2 regions of the Pseudoalteromonas sp. SG44-1 genome follow, and region 2 is predicted to be linked to the other one. Evidence: riboswitches for the same ligand, from Rfam matches in the RefSeq annotation. Region 2 holds a riboswitch; the other holds the start of a gene.
What was found. Region 2 has a riboswitch for lysine ahead of lysC (lysine-sensitive aspartokinase 3). Riboswitches for the same ligand answer to the same signal wherever they lie in the genome.

Region 1: it holds a riboswitch for lysine, as region 2 does, so the genes downstream of both, dapA (4-hydroxy-tetrahydrodipicolinate synthase) here and lysC (lysine-sensitive aspartokinase 3) in region 2, are expected to answer to the same signal.

The regions. Positions count from the first base shown of each region.
Region 1 covers NZ_JACJEW010000036.1:11,315-18,950, reverse strand. Annotated here, with positions in the region: gene H5187_RS16035 (succinylglutamate desuccinylase/aspartoacylase family protein) at 1-666, opposite strand, end outside; gene H5187_RS16030 (PLP-dependent decarboxylase) at 672-1,877, opposite strand; gene H5187_RS16025 (2,3,4,5-tetrahydropyridine-2,6-dicarboxylate N-succinyltransferase) at 1,877-2,617, opposite strand; gene dapA (4-hydroxy-tetrahydrodipicolinate synthase) at 2,633-3,517, opposite strand; lysine riboswitch at 3,650-3,843, opposite strand; gene H5187_RS16015 (DNA-3-methyladenine glycosylase I) at 4,034-4,735, shown strand; gene H5187_RS16010 (YdiU family protein) at 4,744-6,159, shown strand; gene H5187_RS16005 (OmpA family protein) at 6,623-7,636, shown strand, end outside.
Region 2 covers NZ_JACJEW010000052.1:18,438-26,073, forward strand. Annotated here, with positions in the region: gene H5187_RS18665 (hypothetical protein) at 1-1,065, opposite strand, end outside; gene nhaD (sodium:proton antiporter NhaD) at 1,244-2,491, shown strand; lysine riboswitch at 2,606-2,777, shown strand; gene lysC (lysine-sensitive aspartokinase 3) at 2,855-4,258, shown strand; gene H5187_RS18680 (4'-phosphopantetheinyl transferase superfamily protein) at 4,235-4,978, opposite strand; gene H5187_RS18685 (sodium-dependent transporter) at 5,132-6,454, shown strand; gene H5187_RS18690 (biotin/lipoyl-containing protein) at 6,592-6,996, shown strand; gene H5187_RS18695 (zinc-ribbon domain containing protein) at 7,002-7,481, shown strand.

The sequences.
Region 1 (7,636 bases), on a different contig from region 2:
CCATGGGCAAAAACTTGCTTCATCCATTGCTCCTGCAAAATCATTAGGGATGATTAATACATGAGGAATATTAAAGTAGTTGGCACTGGCCTTGGCATAATCTGGGCAATATAAATGCTGACTCGAAATGGGGCCTGTGTGTAAGTCGAGCACGATATCAGCTTGGTGTGCCAACTTTTGCAAGTTAAGTGCAATGCGTTTGCCTGTAGTTAGGCGATAAGCTGGACCGCTTAGTTGTTGGTCTACTTCATCAATCAGTGCGGCTTTAAACTCACTTTTTAAGGTTTGCTCATCGGCATCACTGTATTGCTCAGCAAATTGGCTCGCGAGCTTACTATTGCAGTGATACATGCGGTTCCAGTTGGTGCCGGTGATTGGATCAAAACGACCAAGGGTGAATTCGCCCGATTTTTGATTGCAACCAATTGGGTTCGCGTAAGGCACCAGGGTGATATCGCCTTTGAGTTCAAGATGCTTAAGCTGCTCAAGTAATTGGTAAATAACCGCATTGCCTTGTACTTCTGCACCGTGCATATTAGCTTGCACATACACACTTGGCCCAGTGCCATCGCCTTTTAAACGATAGACAGGAATTGTGAGCGGTAGGCCGTTGGCAACTTCACCAACTACTATGTTTTCTTGGCTTATAGCTTTAGTCGTACTCATCTCAATTACCTTAAGTAGTAGTTGGCATCTTCAGCTGTGCGAATACAGTTAAGCTCGCCATTTTGTAATGTGTATTCAGCGGCTAGCTCATGACATAAAAAATACGGCATACTTTCGGTAAAGCCGTACGCGCCACATTGGCTAAACACCAGCCAGTCTTGCTCATTTAAATCACTAGGTAATTGGTGTTCACCTAAGCAATCAAGTGCTGTACATAATGGCCCATATAAGCTCATAGTTTGGTATGCAGCAGTTGAGTCTCGTAATAATCGTGCCGGGAAATCTTGGCTGGTGACTGCAGGGCGCAATAAATGATTAATACCGCCGCTTAAGATCACTTGTTGTTGGGCATAGTTAAGTTTTCGCTCAACGACAGGTGTTGCGTAATGACCGCATTCGCCCACAGCATAACGGCCAAGCTCCATCCAGAGTTCTTGTACGCCTGCGGCATTCTTAATGTCAGCTAATGCATCAATGAGCGCATCCCAACTTAAGGTTGGTGCATCAAGAGTGTAAGGAATACCTAAACCACCGCCTAAGTCGAGTACTTTTAAGTGAATACCTAAATCGTTGGCAAGCTTTGTTAACGGCGTAATCATTTGTGTCCACAGCTCAGCGAGTTTGTCGCTGCTAAGCATGTTGCCCCACTGAAAAATATGCAGACCGTCAAAATTAAGCGCTGGGTAGTCGCTAGTATTTAGCGCTTGCCATTCATCGCAACCTAAACCAAATGGAGTAAGGCTATCGCCACCAAGTGGGTTTTTTTCCCCTTCAGGCCAGCGTAATTGCACTCGCAGTAATACCTGTAACTGACAGTTTTGTAAGCTTGCTTGCTCGTTAAGCCAGCGTACTTGATTAAGGCTTTCGGCAACAAAGGTACGTACGCCGCGCGCAATAAAGTGTTTAATTTGTTTTGGGCTTTTGGCAGGCCCTGTATTGAGCACGCGCTCGCTGTTAATACCTTGAGCAAGTACTTGCTCAAGTTCGCCCTTGCTTGCCACATCAAAGTTAAAACCCGCGTTATCTAAGCTTTGAATGACTTTAGATAATGGGTTAGCTTTTACGGCATACCACAGTTTTACCTCAGTTTGCGTCACTAACCGCGTTAAGTGTGCGTTTAATGTATCAAGGTCGTAAATAAAAAAGGGTGTATCAAGCGCAGTTGATAGCTCATCAATGGCGGTTTTAACTGGCGTGCTCAAAAAGCTCATTAACGTAAAACCTCTTCAAGCAGCAATGATGCATCACTTTGTTCATCACGGTATTTTACAATTAATGCACACGACATACTTAATCCTTGCTCGCGAGCCCAAGTATTAGAAGCTGGGCGAGAACCTGGAATAACAATCGCGTATTCAGGAATAGGCTCGCCTTTAGCCAGCTGGCGCTCATTAACACAGTCATAAACAGGAATAGTTGCTGATAAGCGTACACCTGGTGCGAGCACCGCGCCTTTTTTCACTACTACGCCTTCAACAATCACGCAACCTGCACCGATGAATGCATCGTCTTCTACCACCACCGGGCTTGCACCAATAGGTTCAAGTACACCGCCTAGTTGTACTGCAGCGCTTAAATGTACATTTTTACCTACTTGCGCACACGACCCCACTAACGCGTGGCTATCAACCATAGTGCCTTCGTCGATAAAGGCACCAATGTTTACATATGCTGGTGGCATAATAATCGTGCCCTTAGCAACGTGTGCGCCACGGCGAACGCTTGAGCCACCAGGTACCATACGCACTCCAGCATCGGCTGCAAAACCTTGTGGTGCTAAATTGTGTTTATCAACAAAGCCACCTGGAAATTCGGTATTAGTGCCATTTTTAAACGCTTCTAAAATACCTTGTTTTACCAGAACGTTAGCATGCCATTGGCCGTTGTCGTCTTGTGTTGCTGCGCGCACAGCGCCCGATTCTAAATTATTTAGTAGTTCTAACCAGCTCATTATAAAAACCTGTATTTAATGCCAAGATAAAATGGTGTTGTTTGCGTTGTTAATACAATCAGTTTGCGTTAACTCAAGATGCGTCAAAGGTGGACGTAAGTACGGGCTGTTAATTCGCCCTTGTAAATGCATCAATACTTTGACGGGGATAGGGTTTGCGACAGCAAACAAGCTTTGAATGGCTTGTGACCAGTCGGCAAATAAATTGGGGTGTTGACCGCTGAGACTTCGTTTTACAAACTCATGGGTTTGCACAGGCCATGCATTAGCAGCCACAGAGACTAAACCTTTTGCGCCAGCCTGGGCAAAGTAAGGCATCAGTGCATCGTCACCGCTAAAAATAGCTAAATTAGGTGCGACTTTTCTAAAACCTTCAAATTTAGTAATGTCGCCACTGGCTTCTTTGAGTGCCCACAAGTTTTTATGGTCTTTCAAGTTGCTAATTACGGCCGATGGAATATCAACAGCACTGCGCCCTGGTACGTTATAAAGCATGCAAGGATGTTTACTGGTATTAAGTAAGCTTTCAAACCAATGTGTTTGGCCTACCACGCCGGGCTTAGCGTATAGGGGAGTGCCCAGTAAATAGCTATGAATGGGTAACTGATTACAGTATTCAACCCAGGCAATTTGTTGCTTTAGATTTATACCGCCTACTGCAACCATCAGCGGTACTGTTGGCGTTAATTGGCACACGTGTTCAACAATCGCTTGTTGCTCTTTGAGTGTTAGTGCGAGGCCTTCGCCGGTGCTACCAAGTAATAAAATACCATTGTCAGCCACTTGCTGCTGTGCAACTAACTGATCAAGAGTGGCATAGTCGACTTCACCAGCGTCAGTAAATGGCGTGACGAGTGCCGTCCACAAAGGGTAGTCATTTAAATTGAAGTTATTGATCATCTCTCACGAACTTATAAGTGATTCGAGGAGTTAATAAGCTTTTATGATTGGAGCCACATTAACGTCGTTCGAACTAATAATTCGAAGAGCGAATGGGCTTAATATAATAGGGCGCTATGGCCTTATTACGCTAAGACCAGAAGCTCTCCACCAAATATTTTAACAGCCAAGCTGTTATTGGTGACAGTCGCTGGGATTCAACCCAGTCGCCCGAAGTAAAACTTCACAAAAAGTGTTACTTCTCGGCGTTAATTCCCCTCACGTATGATCACTGGAGTGTGTGCTCCTCACATACGTTACCTGAATAACGCACCTCTTCTAGCCCATGGTGTAAGTTTTATCGTTTAAAACTCAAACCTTTAATAGGGGTAATGCGAAAGATTAAAGCATTTTAGCCGTCTAGGTGTCAAGGCTGGATATTTTTAAGTTTATTTTTAGCTGCAATGTGCTCCTGACATTTTTTTACAACGTAAATAGCGTTACAGTAAGCGTAATAACAAGCAGTGGTAGTGAGTAATGGAAAAATTTCAAGATATATATCAACGAGCGGCACAGCGAAAAGGTAGCGAAGTAATGTTACAGCAATTACTTGTTGCCCCTCAAAATGCAAAGCAATTAACTGCTTTACCTGATGATGCATGGCTTGAAGAGTTTACCCGCAAAATTTTTCAAAGTGGTTTTTATTGGTCAGTGATCAACAATAAATGGCCAGGTTTTCGGGAAGTATTTTGGGATTTTAGTGTGGCTAAATTATTAATGATGCCGCCAGATATGCTTGAGCAAAAAGCCACCGATGAGCGAATCGTTCGTAACTTTAAAAAAGTGCAAACGATCCCAGAAAATGCGTATATGATCCATGAAGTGGCAAGTGAACATGGCAGTTTTAGTCAGTTTATTGCAGATTGGCCGAGCGACGATATTATTGGTTTGTGGGGGTATTTAAAAAAGCATGGGGCGCGTTTAGGTGGTAACACCGGCCCTTATGCATTGCGAACCTTAGGGAAAGATACTTTTTTATTATCGCGTGATGTAGAAAGTTATCTCCGTGCTCATAAAATAATTGATGGCGGTTTACAAACTAAAAAGTCACTTGCCAACGCTCAACATTTTTTTAATGAATTGCAGCAACAAAGCGGATTAAGCCTACAAGAGCTCAGTCTGTTAGTTGCATACAGCGTGGGCGATAATCGCGTTGGTATACAAACAACCCAAGCTTAAGGAATACTATGAAATTAGTTGCTCGTTACACCCAGATTGCTGATGATTTTGCTGTGGCTGATCAGCCAAGTGCTGTTATTGCTCCAAACTTACTGCTGTGGAACGATACGTTAGCTAGGCAGCTTAATATTGAGGTTGTCACATCAGAACGTGCGGTAATTTTTTCTGGTAATCTTAATAACAGCGATGTTGCTGCTGTGGCATTAGGTTACTCAGGGCATCAATTTGGACATTTTTCACCGCGTTTAGGTGATGGGCGAGCACATTTATTAGGGGCTGTCACTGATCAGCAGCAACAGCTTTGGGACATTCAACTCAAAGGTTCTGGTGCTACGCCATTTTCACGTGGAGGTGATGGCCGTTGTGCAATCGGTCCTGCGGTACGTGAATATATAATGAGTGAGGCAATGCATGGGCTTGGCATACCGACGACACGTTGTTTGGCAGTTGTTGCCAGTGGTGAAACAGTTTACCGTCAACCACCACAACAAGGAGCCATTGTTACCCGCGTTGCTAGTAGTCATATACGTGTCGGTTCGTTTCAGTATTTAGCTGCGCAAGGTGACGTTACTGGTTTAAAAGCCTTAGCTGATTTAGCTATTGAGCGTCATTATCCTGAGATAAAGTCTACGGGCTCTGCGCGTTATTTGGCATTTTTAAGTGCGGTAATTGAAAAGCAAGTTAGCCTGATTGTTAGCTGGATGCGCGTTGGTTTTATTCATGGAGTAATGAATACTGATAATACGCTCGTCAGTGGTGAGACCATCGATTATGGCCCTTGTGCAATGATGAATCAGTTTGATTTTGATACTGTATTTAGTTCTATTGATCGCCAAGGTCGCTATGCTTTTGGCAATCAACCTAATATTGCTAATTGGAATTGTGCACGTTTAGCTGAAAGTTTAATTCCTTTAATTAGCGATGACGAAGAGCAGGCTGTTGAGCTATTAAGCCCATTAATAAATGGTTTTGCTGAGCAGTTTCATCAAGCCTTTACACAGATGTGGGCGAAAAAACTGGGCTTTGATGGTCATCAAGATGGCGATGCTGAATTAGTATCCGAGTTATTAACTTTACTGAAAACCCATCAGCTTGATTACACCAATACTTTTGACTCCTTAACAGAATCATTGCAAGGTCAGACTGCCATTCCGAGTGACTTGGCTGGTTGGTCTATTAAGTGGTTAGCCAGAACAAATACGCAAAGCTATCAGCTGATGCGCCAAGCCAACCCACGCTTGATCCCGCGTAATCATATTGTTGAAAGCATAATACAGCAGTATGAAAGTACTGGTGAAAGCAGCATGTTAGATGAATATTTAACGGCCTTGAGGTCGCCTTACCAATTGTTGGCAAGCCCTGCATTTTGGTACTCCCCGCCTGTTGATGGGGATACTAATTACCAAACATTCTGCGGAACATAATAACGCAGTGCTGATTGTTAGGCGTATTGTTCGTAAATTGAGCGACGATTAATGAATTGATGTGACTTATACATCCAGATCTTTAGTTAAAAGCTGTTATTTATTAATAATTATAAGAAATAAATATGCTTAACTACTTGTTGATTTAAAATTAACCAATATAATGCACTCATTAGCTTAAGCATTTAAATTATTAAAGCCAAAGATATTAGAAACGTTGTGGCTGAAATTGCAGTGATAGCAATTACAATGCTGACAATCGATAGATGTGCAAGTTAGGTAAAGTTTTTTATCTGAACTATAATGTAGGGCGCTTTATTTTAATAAATAGTTAAATTGCAAAATATGCATTTAAATATTTTCGTTAAGTAATGATTAACTAAAGATACGGTACTCTATGGTTAAACTTATTGAGCTAGGGTCTCTTAGCTACAATTTTAATTGTGAAAATGGGAAGGAAACAATGAAATTAAAATCACTTACTATTGCTTTAGCACTAGCTGCAACTAGCGCTTCAAGTTTCGCTGCTGAAAAAGAAGGTTTCTTTATCGGTGCTTTTGGCGATTATTACGATGCTTCATGGGAAAATGTCCGTGGAAGCGCAGGTACTAACGTTGATGATTCAACTGGTTGGGGTGCAGAAATTGGTTATCGTTTTAACGATTACTGGAGTGCACGTCTAGAATATGCTGATATGGATTTTGACATTTCAAATGCAAATCCTGCCATGAACGCAACAAGCATGGACGGCGACCGTTTAGGTATTGATGGTCTTTATCACATCAACGGCGGCCCTTTCTATGGTATTTTCGGTCTTAAGAAAATCGATATTACAGAAAACCTAACTTTTGCTAATCTAGGTGCTGGTTACCAACATTATTTCACTGATAATTTCGCATTTAATGCTGAAACATCTATTTATCAAGGTCTTGACCGTGGTTACACAGATGTAGGTGCTAAACTTGGTCTTAGCTATTTATTTGGCAAGCAAAGTTCAGCTGCTGAGCCAGTTAAAGCTGCTCCAGCTCCAGCTACAGTAGTACCTGTAGCAGTTGCCCCGGTAGATAGCGATGGTGATAACATCCCTGATGCAGATGACCAATGTGCAAACACACCAATGACAGATGCTGTTGATGGTACAGGTTGTACTTTATATGAAGACCGTGAAGTAACTAAAAGCTTGTTAGTAACATTCCCTAACAACGCCTCAAAAGTTGCTGGTAAATATGACAGCGGTATTGACCAAGTTGCTAGCTTCTTAAAAGAGCATACAGACACAACAGTATTACTTGAAGGTCATTCTTCAGCTGTTGGTAAAGCTGAGTATAACAAGTGGTTATCGAAAAAGCGTGCTGATGCAGTTGCTGCTAAGCTAATTGCTGATGGCATTGCTGAAGATCGTATTACTACTGTTGGTCTAGGCGAAGAGCGTCTTAAAAATACAGACAACACACCTGCTGCACACGCGGAAAACCGT
Region 2 (7,636 bases):
CTTTTTACGTTTAGCATTGAAGCGTTTTTTAAAGTTTGCTTTAACATTATTGTAATCTGGAATATTTGGCGTAACAAAAGCAGGCACATCTTGTTGATCAGGAAGTTCGTATTCACTGTGTTCAAACTCAACAAGTGCAGCCATATAAGCGACCATATGGCGCTGTTGCCCCAATGAGAATCGCTGCGTGTCAGAGACAAAATGTGGTTGTACGGCGCTGAGCATATTATCAACGCCATTTTTACGTACTAAACCAAGTACTTTAGCTGCTTGACGAGTGATCATATTATTACGGCGCAACTCTTCACGCAGTGGCATTAGCATATCGGCACTTTTACGCAGGCTTTCGCGACCAACTAAATGCATTTCTAAAATTCGGGTACGTAATCGTTCAAGCATGCGTTTATCTTGATAAGCTTTACCGCTGCGTTCAATATATTCGATTTGCGTACTGATTTGTGTTTCGATGGTATTAAAACAAGCATGAAAATCGCCACGAATATCAACCATTTCAAGCATTGGTTCAATGTATTCATCAAACGCTTCAATCACCGCTTGATAACGCTTTTGTAATGATTGCACCGCATTATTAGCTTTTGCTTGTTCTACAATATTTAAAATGGCATTTTCGTTGTGGGCAAATAGTTTCATTATTTTACGCACCCGATCATCCATAATGCGGCTAAAACGGCGCATCTCGTCGTAGTCTTCAATACTACCGGCATTGTCTAAACGGTTACCCAAACGGGCTAAATCTTCAACCAGCACGCTAATTTCTTGCGCCAAGCCTAAATGTTCTTCCTGCAATAAAAAAGTGGCAAAATCTGCAATTGCACGGTTAATTTCAAGTTGTGACGATTTAGCCAAGGGAATAATAATATCTTGGTTTAAAAGGCGGTTGGTTTCTTTGTAAATGCGCTCATTTGACCACGTAGGTTGTTTTTGTTTGATCGCATTTTGCACGTCTTTTAGGCTGAAATCAGCCATTTTAAAACGTTTAAATAGCAGCTCTAACATTCCCCAGTGCTCTGTTAGGGTATTTAGCAACTTTTTAGCTGGGATCATAAAACTCCAAAAATCCTAATTTATCTTGTAAAGCCGGCTTGTTAGGCCTCAGCGATTAGTCGTAGAAAAGCAAATTGACAATAGTTTTACACATTCTTTGGTGCTAGACTGCGCGCCGTGTCGTCCTGCGGCTCATAACATACAATTTTTACATTTTTATAAAGGTTGTTCAAACACCATGGTAACTGCAATTATCCTAACCCTGATAACGCTAGCATTCGTGCTCATCGTTATAGAGGATATTATCCATGTAAACAAGGCCAAAACCACGCTTTTCTTTGGTACTTTATGCTGGATTATCTTATTTATCTCGCCGCTTCACGGGCAAAGCCCCGAAAACGTACAACATCAACTTGACCACAATATTTTAGAGATTGCCACACTGTGGTTGTTTTTAATGGCTGCAATGACCTTTGTAGCCTATTTGAACTCCAAAGGTTTTATCCAAAATATTGTGCATAAGATAATGCCCAGTGCTATTAGCGAACGCAAACTGATGTTTTTGATTGGCGGGTTCTCCTTCTTATTTTCGTCGATTTCAGACAATATCACAGCCACATTAATTTCCCTTGCGGTGGTTATGTCGTTAAAACTCGATCCGAAAAAGCTAATTAAATACGCTACGCTTATCATCTTTAGTGTGAACTCGGGCGGAGTGTCGTTAATTACCGGTGATGTTACTACCTTGATGATTTTCCTTGATGACAAAGTTACCATTGGTCACTTGCTATTGTTGGTTGTGCCTGCGTTATTTAGCGTGGCGCTATTGGCCATTATGCTGTCATTTGGGCTCAACGGCCAAGTTGAGTTTACCAAACAAGAGGACCGTCGCATTGAGAAAACAGATATCACTATTGCAGTGATTTTCTTATCAACGATTGTCGGGACATTAACGTTAAGCGTGCTTTATCATGTGCCGCCTTTGTTAACTTTCTTATTTGGTTTGTCGTTGATGTTTTTAGTAGCGCAATTTTTAATGCGCAAAAAAGATGTGAATAAAAAAATCATCGATTATATTCGCGAAATAGAATACGACACCTTGCTGTTCTTCGTTGGCGTATTATTACTTGTAGGCGCCCTGAAAGAAGTCGGTATGCTCAGTAAGTTCACTCACCTTTACGAGTTAATGCCAGCACAATACGCTAATTATTTAATGGGTATATTATCAGCTGCGGTTGACAACGTACCACTAACGGCTGCGTTACTTAAAGCTGAAATAGTGATGAGTCCACAACAATGGTTGTCGTTTACGTATGCAACTGGGGTGGGGGGGTCCATGCTTATTATTGGCTCGGCTGCCGGTATTATCGCTATGAGTAAAGTAAAAGCGCTTACCTTTATGAGTTATTTACGTATGTCGGTGTATTTATTAATCGCTTATACAATTGGTTATATGGGATCGTATTTAGCAGGTAGTTTTATTTAATTGCTTTTATTATTTAAAACAACTTGACAGCTAGACGTCTAAACGATAACTTTCAAAGCCCGCTTAATAGCGGGTTTTGTTATTTAATTGCTAATAATTTACGTAATTAATCTAACATTCAGAAGAGGTGCGGTACTTAGGTACTTAATGTTAGGCGACGTATGCCTGTAATCATTAAGGAGGGAAGTACTCGCCGAGGAAAGCAACTGGACGTCACAGTGGTTTTTCGGTTTATGGGGCTGAATCCTCAAAACTGTCACCAATTAGGTGGAGAGCTTCTGGCAGTGGACTTTTCTTATCGAGCACCCCCTTGCCAAGTTCTTCTTGTTTTATCGTGGTATGAATGCCACAAAAGGAGACGACATGAATACCCAATTAGCTGCAACTAACTTGCAACAGTCAGCACAAAATCAAAAATCAGACTACGTAGTCGCAAAGTTCGGTGGCACCAGTGTGGCTAACTTTGAAGCGATGAGCCGTTGCAGTGAAATTATTGTAGCCGATAACAACGTACGAGTAGTGGCCGTAAGTGCCAGCGCAGGAGTGACTAATCACCTTGTGACCTTATGTAAAAAAGATTTATCAGCAGATGAGCGCAATGAGAACATTGCTGGCGTTATTGCTATTCAAGAAGCTATTTTAAATGAGCTGTCATTGGATGCTGATTTAGCTCATGGCTTTGATGAAACCATTAAAGCTTTTAAGTCACTTGCCAGTGAGCCACTAAAATCAAAGCAACAACATGATGAGTTATTGAGCTTTGGTGAGCGTTTATCATCCTATTTATTTACTCAGGTACTGCGTTTAAATGGCTTAAATGCGGTGCGTTTTGATGTGCGACAGGTATTAAAAACCGACAGCCAGTTTTCTAAAGCAACCCCAGATGTAGCTGCAACAGCAATGGCCGCAAAAGAGCATTTAATTCCGTTATTAGCTGAACAGGTTATTGTAACTCAAGGCTTTATAGGCAGTGACGCGCATGGTCAAACTACCACACTTGGTCGTGGTGGTTCAGATTACAGTGCGGCATTACTGGCCGAAGCTATAAACGCTAAAAGCGTGCACATTTGGACTGATGTCGTGGGCATTTTTAGCACCGATCCGCGCTTATGTGCTAAGGCTACGCCGATTGCGCGTTTAAGTTTTGATGAAGCGGCCGAAATGGCTACCTTTGGGGCGAAAGTATTACATCCGGCAACTATCTTACCTGCGAGCCGCAGCCATATTAGTGTGTTTGTTGGTTCTAGCCGTGAGCCTGAACGTGGTGGTACCTGGATCGAACGTGAGAAATCACAAATCCCCGGAATTCGTGCTGTCACGCAGCGTAAAAATCAAATATTGTTAACCTTAAAAAGCCCCGAAATGCTTTTGGCTAGTGGTTTTTTAGCCCACGTGTTTACAATTTTAAGTGAGTTTAATATCTCGGTTGATTTGGTAACTACCTCAGAGATAAGTGTTGCAATTACTTTAGATAATGCGCCAAATGCCTCGCGTCCTGAGCTTGATCAAGAATGCCTTGATAAGTTAGCGGAGTTTTGCCACGTGTCGGTTGAGAACAACTTAACCTTAGTGGCATTAATTGGTTCACAAATTCAATTACGTCAGCAAGAAATTAACTTAATGAATGTATTAAGCGATTTTAATATTCGCTTAATTTGTCATGGCGCAAGTAAACATAACCTGTGCTTTTTAGTGGAGCAGAGCGAGTCAGACTTTGTTGTGCAAGCGATCCACAGCCGTTTATTAGAAGTTCAAAACGCCGCGTAATTGGGCGGTAGAATTTACCACAGAGCACTGCCAGACAGTGCTCTTGTCACTTACCACACTAATATCAAACTCATGATATTGACAACTCAGCGCTGTTAAATTTGCTCGCTCAAGTTCAGTAAATACATTGGGGCTGAGTAATTTTGCAATTGGTTGGCTGGTGGCTTTGGCAAGTGCTTCTTTTAAGGTCCATATTCTAAAAAATCGTTCTGCGCTTTGCTGATCTTGCGTTATTAAATTTACCTCATCAAGATGATAAAAATGCTTAGCGAGCTTTGCAAATGGGCGCTTCAGGTTTATTTTTTCAATATCAAAACCAAATTCAATTCGTTCTACATTTAATGCAGCACCGACAAAACCATTAGAGTGGGATAAACAACTACGCAATACAGTGTCACTGTCAGTTATATGTAGCAGTAATTTACTGCTTTGCTGGTCAAATTCAGAGCTAATATGGTTATTTGCTAGATCACGAAATTGTGGCATCGTTTGTTTTACCAAATACTTAAGCAGTAGCCGAGTGGCTAAATATTCTTGCTTGGCTTTGTAACTTTTTCTACGGGTGATCACCGTCAGTTCAAATGGGCTTAATAGTGCGTTTAAATCGAATTCATCAACATTTAACTGCTGGGCATCAAATAATAAAATAGTATTCGCATTGAATGGCTGCACGCTGTGTTTGGTGATAACGAGTTGCTGTTGAAAAAATAATGCAGGCATAAAATCCACAATTAAAGTGATAAAAGAACAAACATGTTTATATTTTGTGCGGTTGTGCGCTGGTTAATTAAGCCAAGGCAAATTTATTACTCTGTGAGAGTTAAATATGGTTTAATTCACAATAATGAAAAATAATAACAGATTTGTAGATGTATGGCACAATTGCGTGATGGTTTTCAAAGCCGCCTTGGCTTTGTTTTAGCAGCTTCTGGCGCTGCAGTTGGATTAGGTAATATTTGGGGATTTCCCACGCAAGCGGCAAATCATGGCGGCGGCGCGTTTTTACTAGTCTATTTTATAGTTATCTTTTTTTTAGCCTTGCCAGCTTTATACACTGAGTTGTACTTAGGCCATAAAGCGCAAGCTAATCCGGTTAAAGCACTTAGACAAGCATGGCAAGAGCAAGCACCGCAAGTAGGCGCTGCTGCTGGTTATTTAGGTTTAGCCGGTGCGATTGTGATGCTGAGCTTTTACTCAATTGTTGCAGGTTGGATGCTTGCTTATGCCCTTGAACCCATTGCTAGCTTTTTTGGATTTACCACCGTCAGTACGTTTTTGCACACGGATTCGATGGCGCGTAATTTTGTATTTACACCACTGATGCTGATCCTCACTGCGAGTATTATTCTCAAAGGTGTTAAATCTGGCATAGAAACATGGTCGCGACGGTTAATGCCGATGCTATTGGTGTTACTCGTTGTGCTAATTGCTTATATAGCCACGCTTGATGGCGCAAGTGAAGGCTTTGCTGCGTATTTAGTGCCAGACTTTAGCCAAATACTCGACCCAGGTTTAATTATTGCGGCAATGGGACAGGCGTTCTTTTCACTGTCACTGGGTGTCGGTTGTATGATGATTTATGGCTCGTACTTGCAGCCTGATGCTAATTTGCCGCGGTTAACCGCGTCGGTAGCGTTACTTGATACAGGGGTTGCCTTTTTAGCGGGTTTATTAATTATTCCTGCAATTTACGTGGCGCAGCACAATGGCGTGCAAGTATTTAGTGATGGAAAATTAGTGGGAGAAGGGCAACTAATTTTCGCAATTCTACCGCAGTTATTTAATACTATGGGCGAAATTGGCTTATTGGTTGGTTTACTGTTTTTTGTACTTATGTCGATTGCATCGCTCACATCGACTATTTCATCCACTGAAATTCCAGTGGCTTTTTTAGTTGAAAACCATCAAGTAGAGCGTAAAAAAGCGACGTTTTTAGTGAGCTTAACGGTTTTAGCCGCGTCATCGTTGATTATTTTCAATTTTGATTGGCTATTTGGTTTAGTGATCATGGTACTGACTCAGTATCAATTACCGCTTATGGGCTTATTTTACTTTATCACTGTAGGGTGGTTGTGGCGCCGTGGTAATCAATTAAATGAGGCTGCAAGTGGCATGCGTTATTGGTTTGCTCAGTACATACGTTATGTGTGTCCGATACTGATGACCGCCGTGTTCGCTAATGTCGCGTTTGGTTGATAATTTAGCTTTCAGTTTTTTAGTTTTAATTGTTAATATATAGTGTTGTACCAATCGTTTTAAGTTACTGACCATTTATAGCGACAGATAAATGGTTAAATATTTAAGTCGATTGGTATTATATCCAGGGAGGAATTATGAACATAGATGTTAAAGTCCCCACGCTTCCAGACTCAATAAACACAGCAGATATCGCTAAACTTTATGTTAGTGAAGGCCAACTCGTTTATGCCGGTGATGTGTTATTTGATGTTGAAACTGAAAAAGTTGTTTTAGAAATAATGGCCGACTGCAGTGGCATTATTGAGAATATAACGATTGCAAATGGCGACCATGTTAATCCTGAACAGGTTGTAATGACTTTGCAGCAGCTTGCAGACAGCGAACTGCCAGCAAGACCAACAGCTCAACAGCCTCAACCGCGAGTAAACGACTCAGAAAATGACGTTATTGTTTCTCCTTGGTTGAGTAAACTAAATAAAAGTTTAATTATTGCTCTAGCAGTCGGCGCTTTAGCCATCCTTTTTGTGCTGGGTAAATAGCTAAGATGACCAATTATGTAAACCACCCAAGATATGGCAGCGAGCCAATCCTCTCTGGTAATAGTTATACAAAGCAAGAAATCGAGAATGCCTTTTGGTGGTATAAAAGTGTTCATTACTTCCCTGAGACGGCAATCCCCGCAGTTATCGAAAAACAATGTGACAGTTTATATCCAAGGCAACTCTATGTTGATATAGAAGAGCAATGTGTCGATTGTCATAGAGCGTTTATATTTTTTGCTAAAGAGCAGCAATATTGGTTTGAAGAATTAAAGTTTTGGATTGATGCACATGCGATCAAGTGCTTTGAATGCAGAAAGAAAAGCCGTGCAATAAACCAGTTGCAAATTATCTATGCAAACTTAATCATTAAAGAGCATATAACGCTTGAGGAAACTCAATTGCTCAAGTCCAGCGCGCAGCAACTTTTTGAGTCAGGAGTTATTAAGAAGATTAATAAAGTGAATGCTATCCGTAAAATGTAAGTAGACGTACTTAAGAGACCTATGTGATTACATCTTAACTTGATTTGTCAGAACCGATAAATAGGACTCAATCAAGTCTGACTGTCACAGATGTGCCATATGCGGACATTGAAGCCGACTTAATAATACTGATAACTACGTATTGTAAATCTGCT